3 regions of the Arthrobacter sp. NicSoilB4 genome follow, and region 3 is predicted to be linked to each of the others. Evidence: riboswitches for the same ligand, from Rfam matches in the RefSeq annotation. Region 3 holds a riboswitch; each other region holds the start of a gene.
The links. A riboswitch is a leader RNA that binds a small molecule or an ion and turns the genes downstream of it on or off. The one in region 3 is predicted to bind S-adenosylmethionine.

Region 1: it holds a riboswitch for S-adenosylmethionine, as region 3 does, so the genes downstream of both, LDO13_RS05490 (homoserine O-acetyltransferase) here and LDO13_RS16815 (DUF1737 domain-containing protein) in region 3, are expected to answer to the same signal.
Region 2: it holds a riboswitch for S-adenosylmethionine, as region 3 does, so the genes downstream of both, LDO13_RS12260 (aminotransferase class V-fold PLP-dependent enzyme) here and LDO13_RS16815 (DUF1737 domain-containing protein) in region 3, are expected to answer to the same signal.

Annotation. Positions count from the first base shown of each region.
Region 1 is NZ_AP024653.1:1,238,027-1,244,188, reverse strand. Features, by position in the region: gene LDO13_RS05500 (MFS transporter) at 327-1,709, opposite strand; gene LDO13_RS05495 (DinB family protein) at 1,871-2,410, opposite strand; gene LDO13_RS05490 (homoserine O-acetyltransferase) at 2,459-3,637, opposite strand; SAM riboswitch class IV at 3,649-3,764, opposite strand; gene LDO13_RS05485 (bifunctional o-acetylhomoserine/o-acetylserine sulfhydrylase) at 3,824-5,140, opposite strand; SAM riboswitch class IV at 5,204-5,319, opposite strand; gene LDO13_RS05480 (VOC family protein) at 5,524-6,162, shown strand.
Region 2 is NZ_AP024653.1:2,696,684-2,702,845, forward strand. Features, by position in the region: gene LDO13_RS12240 (DoxX family protein) at 1-510, shown strand, start outside; gene aroA (3-phosphoshikimate 1-carboxyvinyltransferase) at 518-1,921, shown strand; gene LDO13_RS12250 (ribosome small subunit-dependent GTPase A) at 1,905-3,020, shown strand; gene hisN (histidinol-phosphatase) at 3,076-3,888, shown strand; SAM riboswitch class IV at 3,996-4,109, shown strand; gene LDO13_RS12260 (aminotransferase class V-fold PLP-dependent enzyme) at 4,144-5,610, shown strand; gene LDO13_RS12265 (class I SAM-dependent methyltransferase) at 5,701-6,162, shown strand, end outside.
Region 3 is NZ_AP024653.1:3,652,858-3,659,019, forward strand. Features, by position in the region: gene LDO13_RS16800 (cysteine synthase family protein) at 1-1,034, opposite strand, end outside; gene LDO13_RS16805 (aromatic amino acid ammonia-lyase) at 994-2,673, opposite strand; gene LDO13_RS16810 (NtaA/DmoA family FMN-dependent monooxygenase) at 2,678-3,973, opposite strand; SAM riboswitch class IV at 4,161-4,275, shown strand; gene LDO13_RS16815 (DUF1737 domain-containing protein) at 4,337-4,618, shown strand; gene LDO13_RS16820 (rhodanese-like domain-containing protein) at 4,615-5,046, shown strand; gene LDO13_RS16825 (O-succinylhomoserine sulfhydrylase) at 5,048-6,162, shown strand, end outside.

The sequences.
Region 1 (6,162 bases), 1.6 Mb from region 3:
CTCAATCGTGATGGCGTTGCCGACGAGGAACTTCCCAGAGATCAGTTTCCCCAGCCAGCGCGGCAAAGCCTCAGGGCTGGTGAGCCCCCACCAGACGCACTCCGCAGGCACGGCCATGGACCAGTTGTGGCTCACCCGCTGGTTCGCAGCGTCGAGCGAACTGTTGATTTGTGGCATAACCGGAGCCTAGCGCAGCGCTGGATCACTGCCGCGGGAGCGGCCGGCAGCCGGGGGGGGGTTACGTCTGCAACGGCAACAGCCCGGGTCCCGCGGTGCGGGGCCCAGGCTGTTGCCGTTTATTCGTTGTTGCTGTCGGTACTGCTTGCCTACTTCTTGGAGGCGGCGAGCAGGTCCGCGGTGCCCTGGGCATCGGCGGCGTCGACGTCGTGCAGGGAGATGCCGCGCGTTTCCTTCAGGAAGTACACCGCCACCATCGTGACCACACAGGCGCCGAGCAGGTAGATGGCCACCGGAACGGAGGACTTGAACTGGCTCAGCAGGGCGACGGCGATGATCGGGGCCATCGAACCGGCCACGATCGACGTGACCTGGTAGCCCAGCGAGACTCCGGAGTAACGCATCCGGGTCGGGAACATCTCGGCCATGATGGCCGGCTGGCCGGCGTACATGAGCGAGTGGAACAGCAGGCCGATGGTGATTGCCGCGAGGATGATGATGTCGTTCTTGGTGTCCATCATCGGGAAGGCGAAGAAGCCCCACGTGCCGCCAAGGACGGCGCCGGCCATGTAGACCGGTTTGCGGCCGAGGTTGTCGGAGAGCTTGCCGACGAACGGGATCACGGCGAAGTGGATTGCGTGCGCCACGAGCAGCAGGAGCAGGATCCGCGAAGTGTCCGTCTGGACGATGACCTTCAGGTAGGTGATGGAGAACGTGACCACGAGGTAGTAGAGGATGTTCTCCGCGAAGCGCAGGCCCATCGCCGTGAACACGCCACGGGGGTAGCGGCGGAACACTTCGCCGACGCCGTAGCCCTTCTTCTCGACGGCGACTTCCTTCTGGGCCTCCAGGAAGATGGGGGCGTCAGTGACCTTGGTGCGGATGTAGTAGCCAACCAGCACGATCACAGCGGAGAGCCAGAAGGCAACGCGCCAGCCCCAGCTGAGGAAGTCGGCGGAGGACAGGGTGGCGGACAGCGTGAACAGCACACCGGTGGCGAGCAGGTTGCCCAGCGGAACGGCTGACTGCGGCCATGCGGACCAGAAACCGCGGGACTTGCTGGGGCTGTGCTCGGCCACGAGGAGGACAGCGCCGCCCCATTCGCCGCCGACGGCGAAGCCCTGGGCGAAGCGCAGGAAGACCAGGAGGGCCGGAGCCCAGTAGCCGATCTGCTGGAAGGTGGGGAGGCAGCCCATCAGGAAGGTGGAGACACCCACCAGGATGATGCTGAGCTGGAGCAGCTGCTTGCGGCCGAACTTGTCGCCGAAGTGGCCGAAGACGATGCCGCCGATCGGGCGGGCGATGAAGCCGACAGCGTAGGTCAGGAACGCGGCGATAATGCCGTCCAGCTCCGTGCCCGAATTGGGGAAGAAGATCTTGCCGAAGACGAGGGTCGCCGCGGAGGCATAGAGGAAGAACTCATACCACTCGACCACGGTGCCGGCCATGGAGGCCGTTACTACTTTTTTGAGGCCGGACGATTTGACGTCTTCCTCTTCCGGCCGCCTGGCGGCAGCGTTATGCGTACTCATTTCGACTCCTTTGGCGTCTCCGTCGACACCCTATGGACCTCTGGGCAATGGATACCTGTGATTTGTGACACGGGCATCATTCTCAACGAGTATGGACGCTCCGGCCCTGGGTCTCAACGGCCATTAGTGCAGAGCGCATCTGCAAAAATGCACAGTTGGCTTCATTCTCCGGTGCTTCCGTCCACGGATTCGCGCAGGAAATCGGCATGGCCGTTGTGCCGGGCGTATTCCTCGATCATGTGGCACACGATCCAGCGCAGGCTGGGCGCCCCGCCGTCGGGCCACGCACGCGTGGCCACCGAGTCCATCCCGCCGTCGGCGAGAGAAACGGCTACGAGCGAGCGCGAGCGCACGACGGCGTCCTGCCAGCGGGCGCGGAGGTCGCCGGCGGAGTCCCCCGCCGCCGAGTGAAACTCCCAGTCGGGTTCCGCTTTCCAGTCCACCGCGTTCCAGGGCGGCTGCCGGTCCTGCCCGTGCAACGTGTAGGAGAACCAGCTGTCCTCCACATACGCCATGTGCTTCAGGAGCCCGCCAAGGGTCAGGGTGGAGGCTGCGGCTTTCGCGCCCAGGGCCGCTGCATCGAGGCCGGCGCACTTCCACTCGAGGGTGGCCCGCTGGTAGTCGAGGAAACCCAGGAGCGTGGCGGCCTCGCCGGCGGCGACGGGAGGTTCCGGACGGCCCTGTTCATCGATGGTGGTCATGCGCCGTGAGCCTACCGGCGGATAGGCCGCAGAGGAAGCCCGGCCGGTTCAGCCGAAGAAGTACTGCCGGAGCTGGCTGTTGAGCTGGCCGATCTCGGTCAGGAAGCCGTCGTGCCCGATCGGCGCCTCGATGGTGTGCACGGCCACCTCGCCCGGCAGGGCGGCGGCGAGCGCACGGGTCTGGGCCGGGAAGTACAGCCGGTCCGAGTCGACTGCCGCCACCAGGAATTCGGCCGTTGCCGAGGCCAGGGCCTCCGTGAGGGCGCCGCGGCCGCGGCTGATGTCATGGCTCATCAGCGCTTCGGTGATGGCGATGTAGCTGTTGGCATCGAACCGGCGGACCAGCTTGTTGCCCTGGTGGTCAAGGTAGCTCTCCACCTGGTAACGCCCGCGGCCGGCCAGCGAGCCGGCTTCCAGCGGGGCCTCCGGTTCCTGGGCATTCCGGCCAAAGCGCCCATCCAGCTCCGCGGCCGAGCGGTAGGTGATGTGCGCTATCCGCCGGGCCAGCGCCAGGCCCGCTTCGGGCTGCGGGCCACCGTAGTAGTCGCCGCCGTTGTAGTTGGGGTCCTGCCGGATGGCCAGGGTCTGGGCCTGGGCGAAGGCAATCTGTTCCGCGGTGCTGCTGGCGCCCACCGAAAACACGCCGCAGCGCCTTACCCGGTCCGGGTAGCTGACGGCCCATTCCAGTGCCCGGGCGCCGCCCAGTGAACCGCCCAGCACGGCGTACCAGCTGCGGATGCCCAGGGCGTCCGCCAGCCTGGCCTCGGCCGCCGTCGTATCCCGGAGGGTGACCAGCGGGAACCGGGACCCCCAGGGCCGGCCGTCCGGCGCCGGCGTCGAGGGTCCCGTCGAGCCGTAGCAGCCGCCCAGGATGTTGATCGAGACGACGAAGTACTTGTCCGTGTCCACGGGTGCCCCGGGGCCGGCGAGCTGCTCCCACCAGCCCGGTTCCTCGCCGGCGCCGCGCGTGACGTGGGTGTCCCCCGTCAGGGCGTGTTCGATCAGTACCGCGTTGGAGCCGTCCGGGTTAAGGGTCCCCCAGGTCTCGTAGGCGAGGGTGACGTCCGGCAGCTTGGCGCCGGATTCAAGTTCCAGGTCGCCGACCCGGAGGTACTGGACCGTTCCATCCGGGACGGCGCCTTCAGGCACAGCAGAGTCAGCCGCGGGGGCGTCCGGGTGGGATGTCGTGCTTACGGGTGCACCCTGGCGGGTGGCGGCAATCGTCATGTGAGGACCTAACTTCGCGCTTGCCCACCGTCAGCTGACCGGCAGGCCAGGTCTTCACCCGGGGCACCCCGCCGCGGAAGGAGGGTTGCCGGCCAGCAAGCCGGGGCTGTCACTGGCACTCATGACCTGCACTGAGTTTACGAAATGCGGTGGCGTTGTGGCGAAGATTGTGACGCCCGTGTGACCTCAGGCGTCCTTGGCCGCCCGGAAGCCGGCCTCGAGGTCCGCGAGGATGTCGTCGATGTGCTCCAGGCCCACGGACAGCCGCACCAGGCCGGGGTTGACGCCGGCAACGGTCTGCTGTTCCGGGGAGAGCTGGCTGTGGGTGGTCGACGCCGGGTGGATGACCAGCGAGCGCACGTCGCCGATGTTCGCCACGTGGGAGTGCAGTTCGAGGGCATCGACAAAACGCTTCCCGGCCTCCGCTCCCCCGGCGATGTTGAAGGCCACGACGGCGCCCGTCCCCCGGGGACCGTACTTGCGGCCGCGCTCGTACCAGGGGCTCGACGGCAGCCCGGCATAGGCGACCGATTCGACGTCGTCCCTGGCTTCGAGCCATTCGGCGACCTTGGTGGCGTTGGCAACATGCCGCTCCACGCGCAGGCTCAGGGTCTCGATGCCCTGGGCGATGAGGAAGGCGTTGAACGGAGATACCGCCGAGCCGAGGTCGCGCAGCAACTGGACGCGCGCCTTGAGGATGTAGGAGAGGTTGGCGCCGAGGGCGCCGTCCTTGCCGAGGTCCCGGGCGTAGACCAGGCCGTTGTAGGTGGGGTCGGGAGTGTTGAAACCGGGGTAGCGCTCCGGATCCTTGCCGAAGTCGAAGTTGCCGGAATCCACGATCACGCCAGCGATCGCTGCTCCGTGGCCGCCAAGGTACTTGGTGGCGGAGTGCACCACGATGTCCGCACCCCACTCGATCGGCCGGATGAGGTATGGCGTGGAGAGGGTGTTGTCCACGATCAGCGGGACCCCGGCCTCGTGGGCCACCTGCGAGATGCCCTCGATGTCCAGGACGTCCTGGCGCGGGTTGGAGACCACTTCGCCAAAGAAGAGCTTGGTGTTGGGCTGCACGGCCTCGCGCCAGTGCGCCAGGTTGTCCGGGTCCTCCACGAAGGTCACGGAGATGCCGAACTTCTTCAGGGTGTGCGCCAGGAGGTTGTAGGTGCCGCCGTAGAGGCTGGGGCTGGCCACCACATGGTCGCCGGCCTCGGCGACGTTCAGGATCGCGAAGGTCTCCGCTGCCTGGCCCGAGCTCAGCAGCAGTGCCGCGAGCCCGCCTTCCAGGCTGGCCACGCGTTGTTCCACGGCGTCCTGGGTGGGGTTGCCGATCCGGGTGTAGATGGGAGCCAGTTCGGCCAGGGCGAAGCGGTTGGCGGCGCTTTCGGCGCTGGGGAAGACGAACGACGTCGTCTGGTAGATCGGGAGCGACCGGGCACCGGTGGCGCTGTCCGGCTCCTGGCCGGCGTGGATCTGGCGGGTTTCGAAGGACCAGGCATTGGACATCGGAGACTCCTCAACGGGACTGGGCACAGACTGCACCGGAGCTCTGGGCCCGGGGCAACTCTGGCGCCGCGCTTGCCGTCCGGCGGGTGCCGGACAGCCAGGTCTTCACCCGGGGCACCCCACCGCGATACGAGGGTTGCCGGCCAGCAAGCCGGGGCTGTGTGCTGGCACTCATGACCTGACCCCAGTCTAGGAACCGGTTCCGGGCTCTGGATAGCTTTGTGACGAAGATGAAGCCGGGCGGCCGATTCGCCCGGGCGGACCCCCTGGTTCCCCGCAATGACGCGGGAAAGCGCACTGCGGCGACTCCCCGAAAATGACATCCCATCTCGGTTAGGCACCCCTAAGCTGAGAGCCGCATCACAAAGTGCCAAGATGAGGTCATGCGCATGGATCACGTCTCTTACGCCTGTGAACAAGATGGCCTCGCTGCCACCACCGAACGAATTGCGTCTGCCCTCGGCGTCGAAGCCGTGAAGGGCGGAGTACACCCCCGATTCGGGACCCGCAACATGATCATCCCGCTCGCGGGACACAAGTACCTGGAGGTCGTGGAGGTCCTGAACCACCCGGCTTCCGACAAGGCCCCCTTCGGCCAGGCCGTCCGCGCCCGCTCCGAAGCAGGCGGCGGCTGGATGGGCTGGTGCGTCGAGGTTGACGACCTGGCCCCGTTCGAGGAGCGGCTCGGCCGCGCCGCCGTCAACGGCAACCGTAAGTTCCCGGACGGCCGCGAACTGGTCTGGAAGCAGATCGGCATCCTCGGGCTCATCGCCGATCCCCAGGTCCCGTACATGCTCAAGTGGGAGGGCGATCCGGAACTCCACCCATCGAAGGCCTACGAGAGCCAGGTCAAGATGTCCGCCCTCACGATTGCCGGCTCCGCCGAGCGCGTCACCGAATGGCTGGGTGTTCCGGTGGAAAAGCCGCTGGAAGACGTCGCCGTGAACTGGATCGCTCCCCGCGGAACACCCGGCATCCTGTCCGTCACGTTCGAGACGGCTTCCGGAGCCGTCACGATCTGA
Region 2 (6,162 bases), 960 kb from region 3:
TCCAGTTTCGTCCTTGCAGGCATGGACAAGCTCAAGAATGCGGATGACACCGCGACGCAGCTCTCACCCCTGCTGCGCCGCGCGGCTGAATCCCTACCCTTCCAGACCAACGAGAAGGTCCTGGCCCGCGTTATCGGCGGCACCCAGATTGGAGCGGGCGTCCTCTTCGCGCTCGGCAAGTCAGCACGCCTGGCCGCCACCGTCCTGGCCGCGATCTCCGCGCTCAACGGCTACGTTGAATGGCGCAGTGCGGACATCACGTCCAAGGAAGGGCGCGAGGCCCGCCGCAAGCAGCTGCTCAAGAACGTCACGCTGACCGGCGGCGTGCTGCTGGCCGCCGTCGACACAAACGGCAGGCCCAGCCTGGCCTGGCGCGCCGAGCATCTGGCCGCGGACGCCAAGAAGAACGCCGGCCACCTCGCCGCTGATGTCAGGAAGACCACCGGCAAGCAGCTGAAGAAGGCCGACAAGGCCGTGCGCAAAGCCGTAGACCACACCCACGGAGCCTAAAACAGCAATGACAGGCACCACCCCCACCGCCGCTGCCCACCCCCTTCCGGCCGGGACCGCTCCGCTGTGGCGGGCGCCCTTCGCCGAACGGCCCGTTGACGCGACGGTCACTGTGCCGGGATCGAAGTCCCTGACCAACCGGTACCTCGTGCTGGCGGCCCTCGCCGACGGGCCCTCCCGGTTGCGCGCTCCCCTGCACTCCCGGGACTCTGCCCTCATGATCGAGGCGCTGCGCCAGTTGGGGGCCAGCATCGTGGAGGTTCCCGGCGACGGCGACTTCGGCCCGGACCTGGAAATCACCCCCATCACCCCCGGCGTTGCCGCTGCGGACACCGTGATCGACTGCGGCCTGGCCGGGACGGTCATGCGCTTCGTGCCGCCCGTCGCGGCCCTGCGCCGGGGAGTGTCACTGTTCGACGGCGATCCGCATGCGCGCAAGCGCCCCATGGGCACCATCATCGAGGCCCTGGCCGGCCTTGGCGTCGCCGTCAGCGCGCCCGACGGCGGAACGGCGTCGTCGCTGCCGTTCACCGTCCGGGGCACGGGTGAAGTCCGCGGCGGGCACCTCGTGATCGATGCCAGCGCCTCGTCCCAGTTTGTCTCCGCGCTGCTGCTGGCCGGCGCCCGCTTCGCCGAAGGCCTCCATCTGGAGCACCGCAGCACCAAAAACCCGGGCAAGCCCGTGCCGAGCCTGGACCACATCAACATGACCGTGGCCGTGCTGCGCGGCGTCGGCGTGGCGGTTGATGACTCCGTGCCGAACCACTGGGTTGTCTCCCCCGGTCCGATCCGGGCCTTTGACCAGCGGATCGAACAGGACCTCTCCAACGCCGGACCGTTCCTCGCGGCGGCCCTGGCCACCCGCGGGACGGTGCGGATCCCCAACTGGCCTGCAGAGACCACGCAGGTCGGCGACCTCTGGCGCGGAATCCTGACCGCCATGGGCGCGAACGTGACGCTGACGGACGGCACCCTGACCGTCACCGGCGGACCCGAGATCACGGGTGCGGACTTCGACGAGACCAGCGAACTCGCCCCGACGGTCGCCGCACTGTGCGCCCTCGCCTCCGGACCCTCACGGCTGACCGGAATCGCCCACCTCCGCGGGCACGAAACCGACCGGCTCGCCGCCCTCGTGGCCGAGATCAACCGCCTGGGCGGCGATGCCGAGGAGACCGCCGACGGCCTCGTCATCCGCCCCGCGCCGCTGCACGGCGGCGTCGTCCACAGCTATGCCGACCACCGCATGGCCACCGCTGGTGCCATCCTGGGCCTGGCCGTGCCCGGCGTCGAGGTCGAGGACATCGCGACCACGGCCAAGACCATGCCGGACTTCCCGCAGCTCTGGGAAGCCATGCTGGCGCAGCGAACCACTGCAGAGAAGGACTCCGCCGGTGGCACGCAGCACTGATTCCTGGGACGAATCCGACGTCCGGATCCGCCCCAACAAGAAGGGCACCCGGCCCCGCACCAAGGACCGGCCCGCCTACGACGACGCCGTGACCGGGCGGATCATCACCGTTGACCGCGGCCGCTACACCGCCGTCGTCGCCGAAGGCTCACCCGAAGAACGCAAGATCATCGCCGCCCGCGCCCGGGAGCTGCGGCGCAACCCCGTGGTGGCCGGCGACTTCGTCTCACTCGTCGGCGATGTCAGCGGCGAACCGGACACGCTGGCGCGGCTGGTCAAGATCCAGGACCGCAGGACCCTGCTGCGGCGCAGCGCCGACGACACGGACCCGATCGAGCGCGCCGTCGTCGCCAATGCCGACACATTGGTGATCGTCGTGGCGGCCGCCAACCCCGAGCCGAGGACCGGCTTCATCGACCGCGCCCTCGTCGCCGCGTACGACGCCGGCATCGAGCCGCTGCTGCTCGTCACCAAGGCCGACGTCAAGGACCCCGCGGAACTCCTCTCCAACTACCAGCACCTTGATTTCCCCGTGATCATCTCCAAGACGGCGGATTCCGCGGCGTCCGGCATCGACGCCCGCTCGGACGACGGGCTGTCCGCCCGGCTGGACAAGGACGCCGTCTCCGAGCTGCGCGCCCATCTCGACGGGAAGGTCACCGTCATGCTGGGCCATTCCGGCGTCGGCAAATCCACCATGGTCAATGCCCTGACCGGCGCCGAGCGCGCCACCGGCGGCGTCAACGCCGTCACCGGACGCGGCCGGCACACGTCCTCCTCCGCCCTGGCCCTGAAGGTCAACGATGCCCCGGCGGGCAGCTGGATCATCGACACCCCGGGCATCCGATCCTTCGGCCTGGCCCATGTGGACCCGGACCGGATCCTGCGGTCCTTCCCGGACCTCGAGCCCGGCACCGACGACTGCGAGCGGGGCTGCAAGCACGATTCCAGCGCGGTCAACTGCGGGGTGGACGCCTGGGTGGCCGCCGGCCACGCGGGCGAATCCGGCCCGGCCCGGCTCGCCTCGCTCCGCCGCCTGCTGGGCACGGACCCGCGGATGGAAGCGCAGGACGTCAAGGAACTGGGCACCGTCTCGTAGCCGGCTGCGGTGCCGCCTACCGCTCCCCCGCACGCTTTGGCGGTAGTTTGGAACCATGAGTCAACCCGCTTCGAGCTACAACGATGACCTGCGCCTTGCCCATGTACTGGCAGATTCCGTAGATTCCCAGACCATGAGCCGCTTCAAGGCGCTCGACCTTCGGATCGAGACGAAGCCGGACCTGACGCCGGTGACCGACGCCGACAAGTCAGCCGAAGAAGCCATCCGCGGCCAGCTGTCGCGGTCCCGTCCGCGCGACGCCGTGCTCGGCGAGGAATTCGGCAGCTCCGGCCACGGCTCCCGCCGCTGGATCATCGACCCGATTGACGGGACCAAGAACTTCGTCCGCGGCGTCCCCGTCTGGGCCACGCTGATCGCCCTCGTCGACGAAGGCGAGCCGGTGGTCGGCGTCGTGAGCGCACCCGCCCTGGGCAAGCGCTGGTGGGCCGCCAAGGGCGCCGGAGCATACATGGGCCGTTCGCTGGCCGCCGCTACCCGGCTCCGGGTGTCCAACGTCTCGGAACTCTCGGACGCCTCCCTGTCCTACTCCAGCCTGGGCGGCTGGAAGCAGCGCGGCAACCTCGACGAGTTCCTCGGCCTCACCGAGGAAGTCTGGCGCACCCGCGCCTACGGTGACTTCTGGTCCTACTGCCTCGTGGCCGAAGGCGCCGTCGACATCGCCTGCGAGCCCGAACTGAATCTCTACGACATGGCCGCGCTGGTACCCATCGTCACCGAGGCAGGCGGGCGCTTCACGTCCCTCGAAGGCGAAGACGGCCCCTTCGGCGGCAACGCCCTCGCCACCAACTCCATCCTGCACTCCGAGGTCCTGAAGCGGCTCAACCCGGGCCTGGACGACCTGCTCTAGCAACATCCGGCGTCGTCCGGCCGGTCCGGACGACGCCGCGTAACAAAGCTCTTCATATTCCTTCCCTGCCTTTTCTGCGGCAGCAGGCATGGCCTACGCTCGAACCAGGTCACGAGTGCCAGCGCGAAACCCCGGTTTGCTGGCCGGCAACCCTCCATTCGCGGCGGGGTGCCCCGGGTGACGACCTGGCCGGTCCGGAACGGACCCGGCAAGCGCGGATCCCCGGCATGTGGGGTCCTTTTCGATCGAGGTCCCATGACGACTGCCACATTCCCTGCCACCCCCGAACTCCACGCCGACGCCGGCCAGGGCCGTCCCGATGCGCGGTTCGCCGCCGGCCGCCGCCCGCTGGCCGCGGTGACCGGCGCCGAGATCCAGGCGCCGCTCATCCAGGGCGGCCACGTCCGCTACGCCAACCTGGACTACGGTGCCTCGGCGCCCGCACTGTCCGTGGTCTCGGCCTATCTCAACGAAATCCTGCCGTTCTACGCCAGCGTCCACCGCGGCGCCGGCTACGCCTCCCAGATCAGCACCTCGGTTTACGAGAACTCCCGCACCATTGTCCGCGATTTCGTGGGCGGCCGCCCGGACGATGCGGTGATCTTCACCCGGAACACCACCGATTCCCTGAACCTGCTGGCCGGCTGCCTGCCGGCCGTCGACGGCGTGCACACCGGCGAGGTGCTCTATCTCGACATCGAACACCACGCAAACCTCCTGCCCTGGCAGCGGGTGCCGCACCGGAACGTCATCGCCGCCCCGACGCTCGCCGCCACCCTGGAACTGCTCCGCGGGGAACTCGCCCACGGCGGCGTCAGCCTGCTCGCCGTCACCGGCGCCTCCAACGTCACCGGTGAGATCCTGCCGATCCGTGCCCTGGCCGCGCTTGCCCACGAATACGGGGCCCGGATCGTCGTCGACGCAGCCCAGCTCGCCCCGCACCGGCGGATCGACATCACCGCGGACGACGTCGACTACCTCGCCTTCTCGGGGCACAAGCTCTACGCGCCCTTCGGCGCCGGCGTGCTGGTGGGCCGTCCCGACTGGCTCGACGCCGGCACACCGCACCTGGCCGGCGGCGGAGCCGTGCAGGACGCCCGGATCGACACGGTGAGCTGGACCACCGGTCCCGCCCGGCATGAAGGCGGCTCGCCCAATGTCCTTGGGGCCGCCACCCTGGCCCGGGCCACCCAGGTGATCGCCGACCTGGACGTGGACCAGTGGCACGCACACGAAAACGCCATCCGGTCTTTCCTCGTCGAGGGCCTCGCCCGGATCGACGGAGTGACGGTCCACCAGATCTTCTCGGACAGCGCTTCCTTCGGTGTGCCGGCGGGCAGTGAACCGGGGAACGGGGCGGGCACGGGCACGATCGGCGTCGTCAATTTCTCCCTCGAAGGGTACGACGCGGGCCTGGTCGCTGCGTACCTGTCGGCCGAACACGGCCTCGGGCTGCGTGACGGACGGTTCTGCGCGCACCCCCTGCTCCGGCGGCTCGGGCTGCCGTCCGGCTCGTTGCGGGCAAGCTTCGGCGTGGGTTCCCGGCTGGAGGACGCCCAGCGGCTGCTCGCCGGAATCCAGGAGCTGCGCCGGACCGGCCTCGGCTGGGACTATGTGGTGGACGCCGGACGTTGGGTTCCGTCCAACGACACGCGCAGCTACCCGCACTGGGCGCCGAACACACCCGGCACTGCCGGCGCGGCCCCCTGCACCCAGGACTGACTGGGCGGGAAAACGACGAGGCACCGCGGCCCCTGCCGCGTGCGGTAAATTCGGAAGGTACCCATCCGGACCTGCCGAAGGAGATCGCACGTGGCACGCGGTGGCCCCAAACTGCACCGGGAACGGCGCCAGGAGCTCGGTCAGAGCTTCCAGCACGGCGGGGAGCACTACGAACGCGTGCGCCCCGGCTACCCCGACGATTCGGCCGACTGGCTGATTCCCGCCGGGGCGATGGACGCCGCGGACCTGGGCGCAGGAACCGGGAAATTTACGGCGCTGCTGGCCGTGCGCGGCCTGCACACTGTGGCTGTGGACCCGTCCGCCGACATGCTGGAGCAGCTGCGCAGAACACTCCCGGGCGTAACCGCCGTCGAGGGCACCGCAGAGCACACGGGCCTGCCCTCGGAGGCGTTCGACCTCGTGACTGTCGCCCAGGCGTGGCACTGGTGCGATCCCGTCCTGGCCAGCACGGAGATCGCCAGGATCCTCCGCCCCCATGGTGTCCTGGGGCTGGTCTGGAACCAGCTGGACACCTCCGTTCCCTGGGTGCAC
Region 3 (6,162 bases):
CTCGGTTCCACCAAGTCCTCCACGACGTCTGACGCCAGCCGGATATGGTTCTCGGCCAGCCACACCGGATTGAAGGCCTTGCTCAGGTAGTTGCTGCCGGCGTCGGGGGCGATGGCCACCACCACCGAGCCGTGCGGCGCGGCGAGCGCCACCCGAAGGGCGGCCGCCACCGCGAGTCCGGAGGACGGTCCCAGCGACAGTCCCTCATCGTTCAGCAGCCGGTGCGCCGTTGTGTAGACCTCGTCGTTCGGAATGCGCAGGAAGCGGTCCACCGTGGAACGGTTGAAGGCTTTCGGCCAGTCGGCCTCCGGCCAGGTGTTCCCCACCCCATCCACCAGGATCTGCCCCGCATGCCCGCCGCTGTAGACCGAGCCGAATGGATCGGCGCCGATCACCTCGACGTGGCCTGCCGATTTTTCCTTGAGGTAGCGGCCGGTGCCGCTGATGGTGCCTCCGGTGCCCACACCCGCGACAAAATGGGTGACCGTGCCGCCGGTCTGCTCCCAGATCTCCGGCGCCGTGGTGTCATAGTGCGCCTGCGGGTTGGCAGGGTTGTCGAACTGCAGCGGACGCCACGCCCCCGGCGTCTCCGCCGTGATCCGTGCCGCCACCGCCCGCGCGTTCTCCGGCGATCCGGACGGTGCGTCCCAGTCCGTGATCACCACCCGCGCGCCGTAACGGTGCAGGGCGGCCAGCTTCTCGGCCGAAATCGAGTCACCCGTGACCACAACCACCGGATGGCCGGTCAGTGCCCCGATCAGGGCAAGTCCGATTCCGGTGTTCCCCGAGGTGCTCTCCACGATCGTGGCGCCGGGCTGCAGCGCCCCGCTGCGCTCGGCGGCCCGGACCATGCTCAGGGCTGTCCTGTCCTTGATTGACCCGCCCGGGTTTTCCGATTCGAGTTTGACGTAGACCGCGCTGGCCAGGCCCCTGCTGATCGTTCCCAGCCGCACCAGCGGGGTGTTGCCCACCCGGGCCAGGACGGCATCCGCGTCATTGGGCAGCTTCTCCGCGACCGTGTGCTTCCCCGTCATGGCTTTCCCCCTCCCCTGTGGCACGTTCCGCGAGGGCGGAGTGCAGATCATCGCGCGCCGCGTCCAGCAGTGCGGACGCCGTCAAGCCGCCGGCCGCGCCCTGGGCCAGGACGTGTGCAAGGCGCGCCTGGATGGCACCCGTCCCAGCCCCGAGGGGCCGCGCTCCGGGCCCCGCCGCCCCCTGGTCGGTATCAGCGTCTCCGGCACCGGCAATGTCACCGGCACTGTCACCGGCCCGGGACAGCAGGTAGGCCGCCGTCAGCGCCTCGATGGTGAAGAGCTTCTCGGCGGCGTCAGCGGAGCGCTCGAGCTGCTGCAGGGCCAGCGGCGCCAGGGTGGAGTGGTCCTCGAGGTCGGCGGAAAGGGTGGGAGCCCCCAGGGTGGCCGGTGCCGCAAGGGTCTTCAGCTCGGCCAGCAGACCGGCCGCCGAGTACCAGAGCAGGCCCGGGAGTTCCTCGCGTTCCAGCGCGGCGCCGTCCCTCGCCGCGGCTAGGTGCTGCTGCCGGATCCGGCGCTGCGGCGGATAGAGTTTGGCGATCCGGCGTTCGCTGCTGATCCCCAGGTGTGCCAGGCCCACGCGGAGGGCTTCGAAGGCCAGGGCCAGCTGCATGGGCTGGAAGTTCCCGCCGGACACCATCCGCCCCGAGGCCAGATCGGTCAGGGGGTTGTCGCCCTGTCCGTTGAGTTCCACTTCGAGTGCTTCCTCGAGGGCGCTGAGCTGCCAGCGAAAGGCGCCGTGGGTCTGCGGGGCAGCGCGGAAAGACAGGGCGTCCTGCACCGAGGCCTCGCGGCCGTCCTGCTCCAGCCACCCCCCGCGGACCAGCCGGCGGACGTTGCCGGCGGAGACGGCCTGCCCGTCGACGGCCTTGGCCGCCTGCACGGCCGCGGAGAAGGGGCTGAGGTTACCGCCGCCGTCGTACCGTGCTGTCGCTTCCAGCGACAGCGCCAGCGCGGTGTCGGCCAGGTCGGCCAGGCGCAGGAGCCGCCCCAGCAGGAGCGCACCCACGCCGATCGAGTAGGAGTTCGCGCTGACCAGGGCCAGGGCCTCCCCCGGCCCCAGGGCCAGGGGCTCAAGCCCGGCGGCGGCGAGCGCCTGCGCGCCGGGGACGGGCGGCCCGTCCGGAGAAAGGACCTGTCCCTCCCCGATGGCGACGGCGGCGACGGCGGCGAGCTGGGTCAGGTCCGAGGATCCCACGGAGCCGTCGCGCGGGATGGCGGGAAGCACGCCGCGGTTGAGCAGCCGGGCGTAGAAACGGGCCGTCTCGGGGCGCACTCCCGAGCCTCCGCGGCTGAAGCCGATCAGCCTGGCGAGGACTGTGGCGCGGGCTTCGGCGGCGTCCAGCAACCCGCCGACGCCGCTGTCGTGATAGCGGACCACCTGGACCTGGTAGGCGAGGATGGATTCCTCCGCGACTGCCGTGTCGCGGCCGGACCCCAGCAGCGTGTTGAGGCCGTAGACCTTGTGCCCGGACTCGATGGCCCGCTGGACGACTTCCCGGGAGCGGCCCAGCACTCCGAGGGCCTGTTCGCTCAGGACCACCCGCACGGAGGGGTCGGCGGCCGCCGCGGCGACGTCCCGGGCATGCAGCCGGGCTGTGCCGATGAGGAACGACGCTGGCGCGGCCGGCCGGGCGGGCATGGCGCTAGAAGTCCAGCAGGTTCCGGCGGAAGCCGCCGTCGCCGTAGCTGGTCCGCAACAAGCCCCGGCGGCGCAGCACGGGGGTCAGCCTGTCCAGGACGCCGTGGACGGTCACCGGGTCGACGAACCCGGAGAACAGGAAGCCGTCGCCGCCCACCTGCGCCCCGGTGTCCTCGAGGTAGTCAGCGATCTCCTCGGCGGTTCCGATGATGCTGTCCCCGGCGCCGCCGCTGCGGGCCTGGAGGAGCTGGCGCAGCGTAGATCCCGGCGGGCCGGCCTTGGTGAAGTGGTCGAGTGTGCCCTGGTTGCTGTTCGTGTGCAGTTCCGGCAGCGGGGCGTCGAGGTCGAACTGCCGGAAATCGATGACGGAAAGATACGAGATGGAGTTGAGCTGGCTGTCGATGTCCCGCTGCGTCAGCTCCCGGCGGCGGGCCCGCAGTTCCTCCGCCTCCGCCCGCGAGCCGGCCACCGTGGGCTTGAGGACAAACAGCACCTTAACGTCGTCCGGGTTCCTGCCCGCGGCGGCGGCCTCCGCCCGGATGGAGTCCCGGTACGCCTTCATCCCGTCCGCTCCCCTGGCGAGGGCAATCGCGACGTCGGCGTTGCCCCCGGCGAAGGCCTTGCCCCGGGGGGAGGCGCCCGCCTGCACCAGCACAGGTTCCTCCGGCATGGGTGCAGTGTTCAGCGGCCCCCGGACCTTGAAGAATTCGCCGTCGTGGTGGATCGGGTGGACCTTGGTGTGGTCTGCGAAAACGCCCCCTTCGGCGTCCTCCCGGATGGCGTCCGGTTCCCAGCTTCGCCAGAGCCGGCGGACCACGTCCACGAATTCCTCGGCCTTCTCGTAGCGCCGGTCGTGTTCGATCTGCTGGTCCAGGCCGTAGTTCTGGGCGGCGAGGTCGCTGCCGGAGGTCACCACGTTCCAGCCCAGCTGCCCGTTCGAGAAGTGCTGCAGGGTGGCCAGCAGCCGCGCCGCGGTGAACGGCGGGTAGAAGGATGCGCTGATCGTCGGCACGATGCCCAGGTGCGTCGTGGCGGAGAACAGATACGGCACGAGGGCCAGCGGATCGTGTTTGGGCGCGAACGACGCCTGCGCCAGGGAGACTTCCGCGGTGCCGCCGTAGGTGTCCGGGACGGTGAGGGAATCCTCGATGATGAACAGGTCCAGCCCGGACCGTTCAAAGGCCCGCACCGCGTCCTGGTACAGCGCCGGCTTCTTCCAGTCGTAGCCGATCCCGTAACCGGGGGTACCCCAGCCCTGGACTCCGAAGCCGTGGCCCACAAACCACCCAAAATGCAGCATGGGAGCGACTGTAGGAGCATCCGAGGCGTTCACGGCCACCTGATTTCATCCGGCGTAAAGGGACTTCACCTCCCGTCATTATCCTCCCGGGACCGCCGATTGGGTCCCCGCGGTCCGGCGGATTCCGTTACTTAACATGACGACGGCGGCGGTGCCGGCCGGCGTCGCGGGTGTTACGTTTTTGGTGAGTAATGAGAACCGGCGCCAAGCCCTGACTGGCCGGTCGGCAACCCTCCCTTTCGCGGCGGGGTGCCTCAGGTGAATACTCGGCATATCGACCATTCGAGCTGCAAGCGTGAAAGAAGGAGATCCGTCGTGCCTGACGCGTCCGCCCCCGCTGTCCCCGAGACAGCAACCCGTACAGTGCCCGCCCCGGGCCCCGCCGCCCCCGCCGTCCCCGGGGCCGGCGGGGAGAGACTGGCCTACCGCCTGTTCACCGGCCCCGATGACCGCGCCTTCTGCGAGCGCGTCTCGGCCGCCCTGGCCGAGGGCTATGTGCTGCACGGGGGCCCGGCCGCCACGTCCAACGGCGGCAGCGTCATCGTGGCCCAGGCCGTGGTGCTGCCGGCGGCGATCGCCAGTGCCGATGCGGCCGTCGCCAATGCCGTGGACGACCTGGAGTTCGACGGCGAGGGCCACGCGTGAGCTACGCCGGGGACCTCAGCCCGCAGGAGGCCTGGGCCAAGCTCGAGGACGGCGCCATCCTGGTGGACGTGCGCACCGAGGGCGAATGGGCCCACATCGGCATTCCGGACACTGCGTCGGCGGGCGGATCGCGCAATGATCCGCTGTTCATCCAGTGGAACCTCGCAGGCGGGCTCCCCAACGCGCGGTTCATAGAACAGCTGAAGCAGCAGCTGAAGGGCCAGGCCCCCGCCGGGCAGGGCACCGAACTGGTCTTCCTGTGCCGGTCCGGCGCCCGCTCCATCGCCGCCGCGATCGCCGCGACCGAGGCCGGCTACACGTCGTACAACGTCCTTGAGGGCTTTGAAGGCGAACCGGACCGCCACGGTGAGCGCACTGTCAACGGCTGGAAGAACCGCGGCCTGCCCACAAACGCCGGAAAGCACTAAGTTGGCCTTCAATCCTGACGCCGCCGGCTGGAGCCCGGATACCCAGGCTGTCCGCGGCGGACTCGACCGCACCGGCTTCCAGGAAACCTCCGAGCCGATCTTCCTGAACTCCGGCTTCGTCTACGAATCCGCGGCCGCCGCGGAGCGCGCCTTCACCGGCGAGGACGAGCGCTTCGTCTACTCCCGCTACGGCAACCCCTCGGTGGCCACCTTCCAGGAACGGCTCCGGCTGCTCGAAGGCACCGAGGCCTGCTTCGCCACCGCCTCGGGCATGTCAGCCGTCTTCACGGCCCTCGGCGCCCTGCTGGCCGCGGGCGACCGGGTGGTCGCGGCCCGCTCGCTGTTCGGCTCGTGCTTCGTAATCCTCAACGAGATCCTTCCGCGCTGGGGTGTGGAAACGGTCTTCGTGGACGGCCCGGACCTGGAGCAGTGGCGCGCCGCACTGTCGGAACCCACGACGGCGGTCTTCTTCGAGTCGCCGTCGAACCCGATGCAGGAAATCGTGGACATCGCCGCCGTGAGCGGGCTGGCGCACGCCGCCGGGGCCACGGTCGTCGTCGACAATGTCTTTGCCACTCCCCTGCTGCAGCGCTGCGGGGAGCTGGGCGCGGACGTGATCGTCTACTCCGGCACCAAGCACATCGATGGCCAGGGCCGGGTGCTCGGCGGCGCGATCCTGGGCACCAAGGAGTTCATCGACGGCCCGGTCAAGCAGCTCATGCGCCACACCGGCCCGGCGCTCTCCGCCTTCAACGCGTGGGTGCTGACCAAGGGGCTGGAGACCATGGCCCTGCGGGTCAACCACTCCTCCGCCTCCGCCCTGCGGCTGGCCGGATGGCTCGAGGAGCAGCCCGCGGTCAGCTGGGTCAAGTACCCGCTGCTGGCGTCCCATCCGCAGTACGCACTGGCCGCACGGCAGATGGAGGCCGGAGGCACCGTGCTGACCTTCGAGCTCTCCCCGTCCGCCGGGCGTTCCGCGAAGGAGGCCGCCTTCGCGCTGCTGGACGCCCTGAGGATCATCGACATTTCCAACAACCTGGGCGATTCGAAGTCCCTCATCACCCATCCCGCCACCACGACGCACCGCGCCATGGGGCCGGAGGGCCGCGCGGCGAT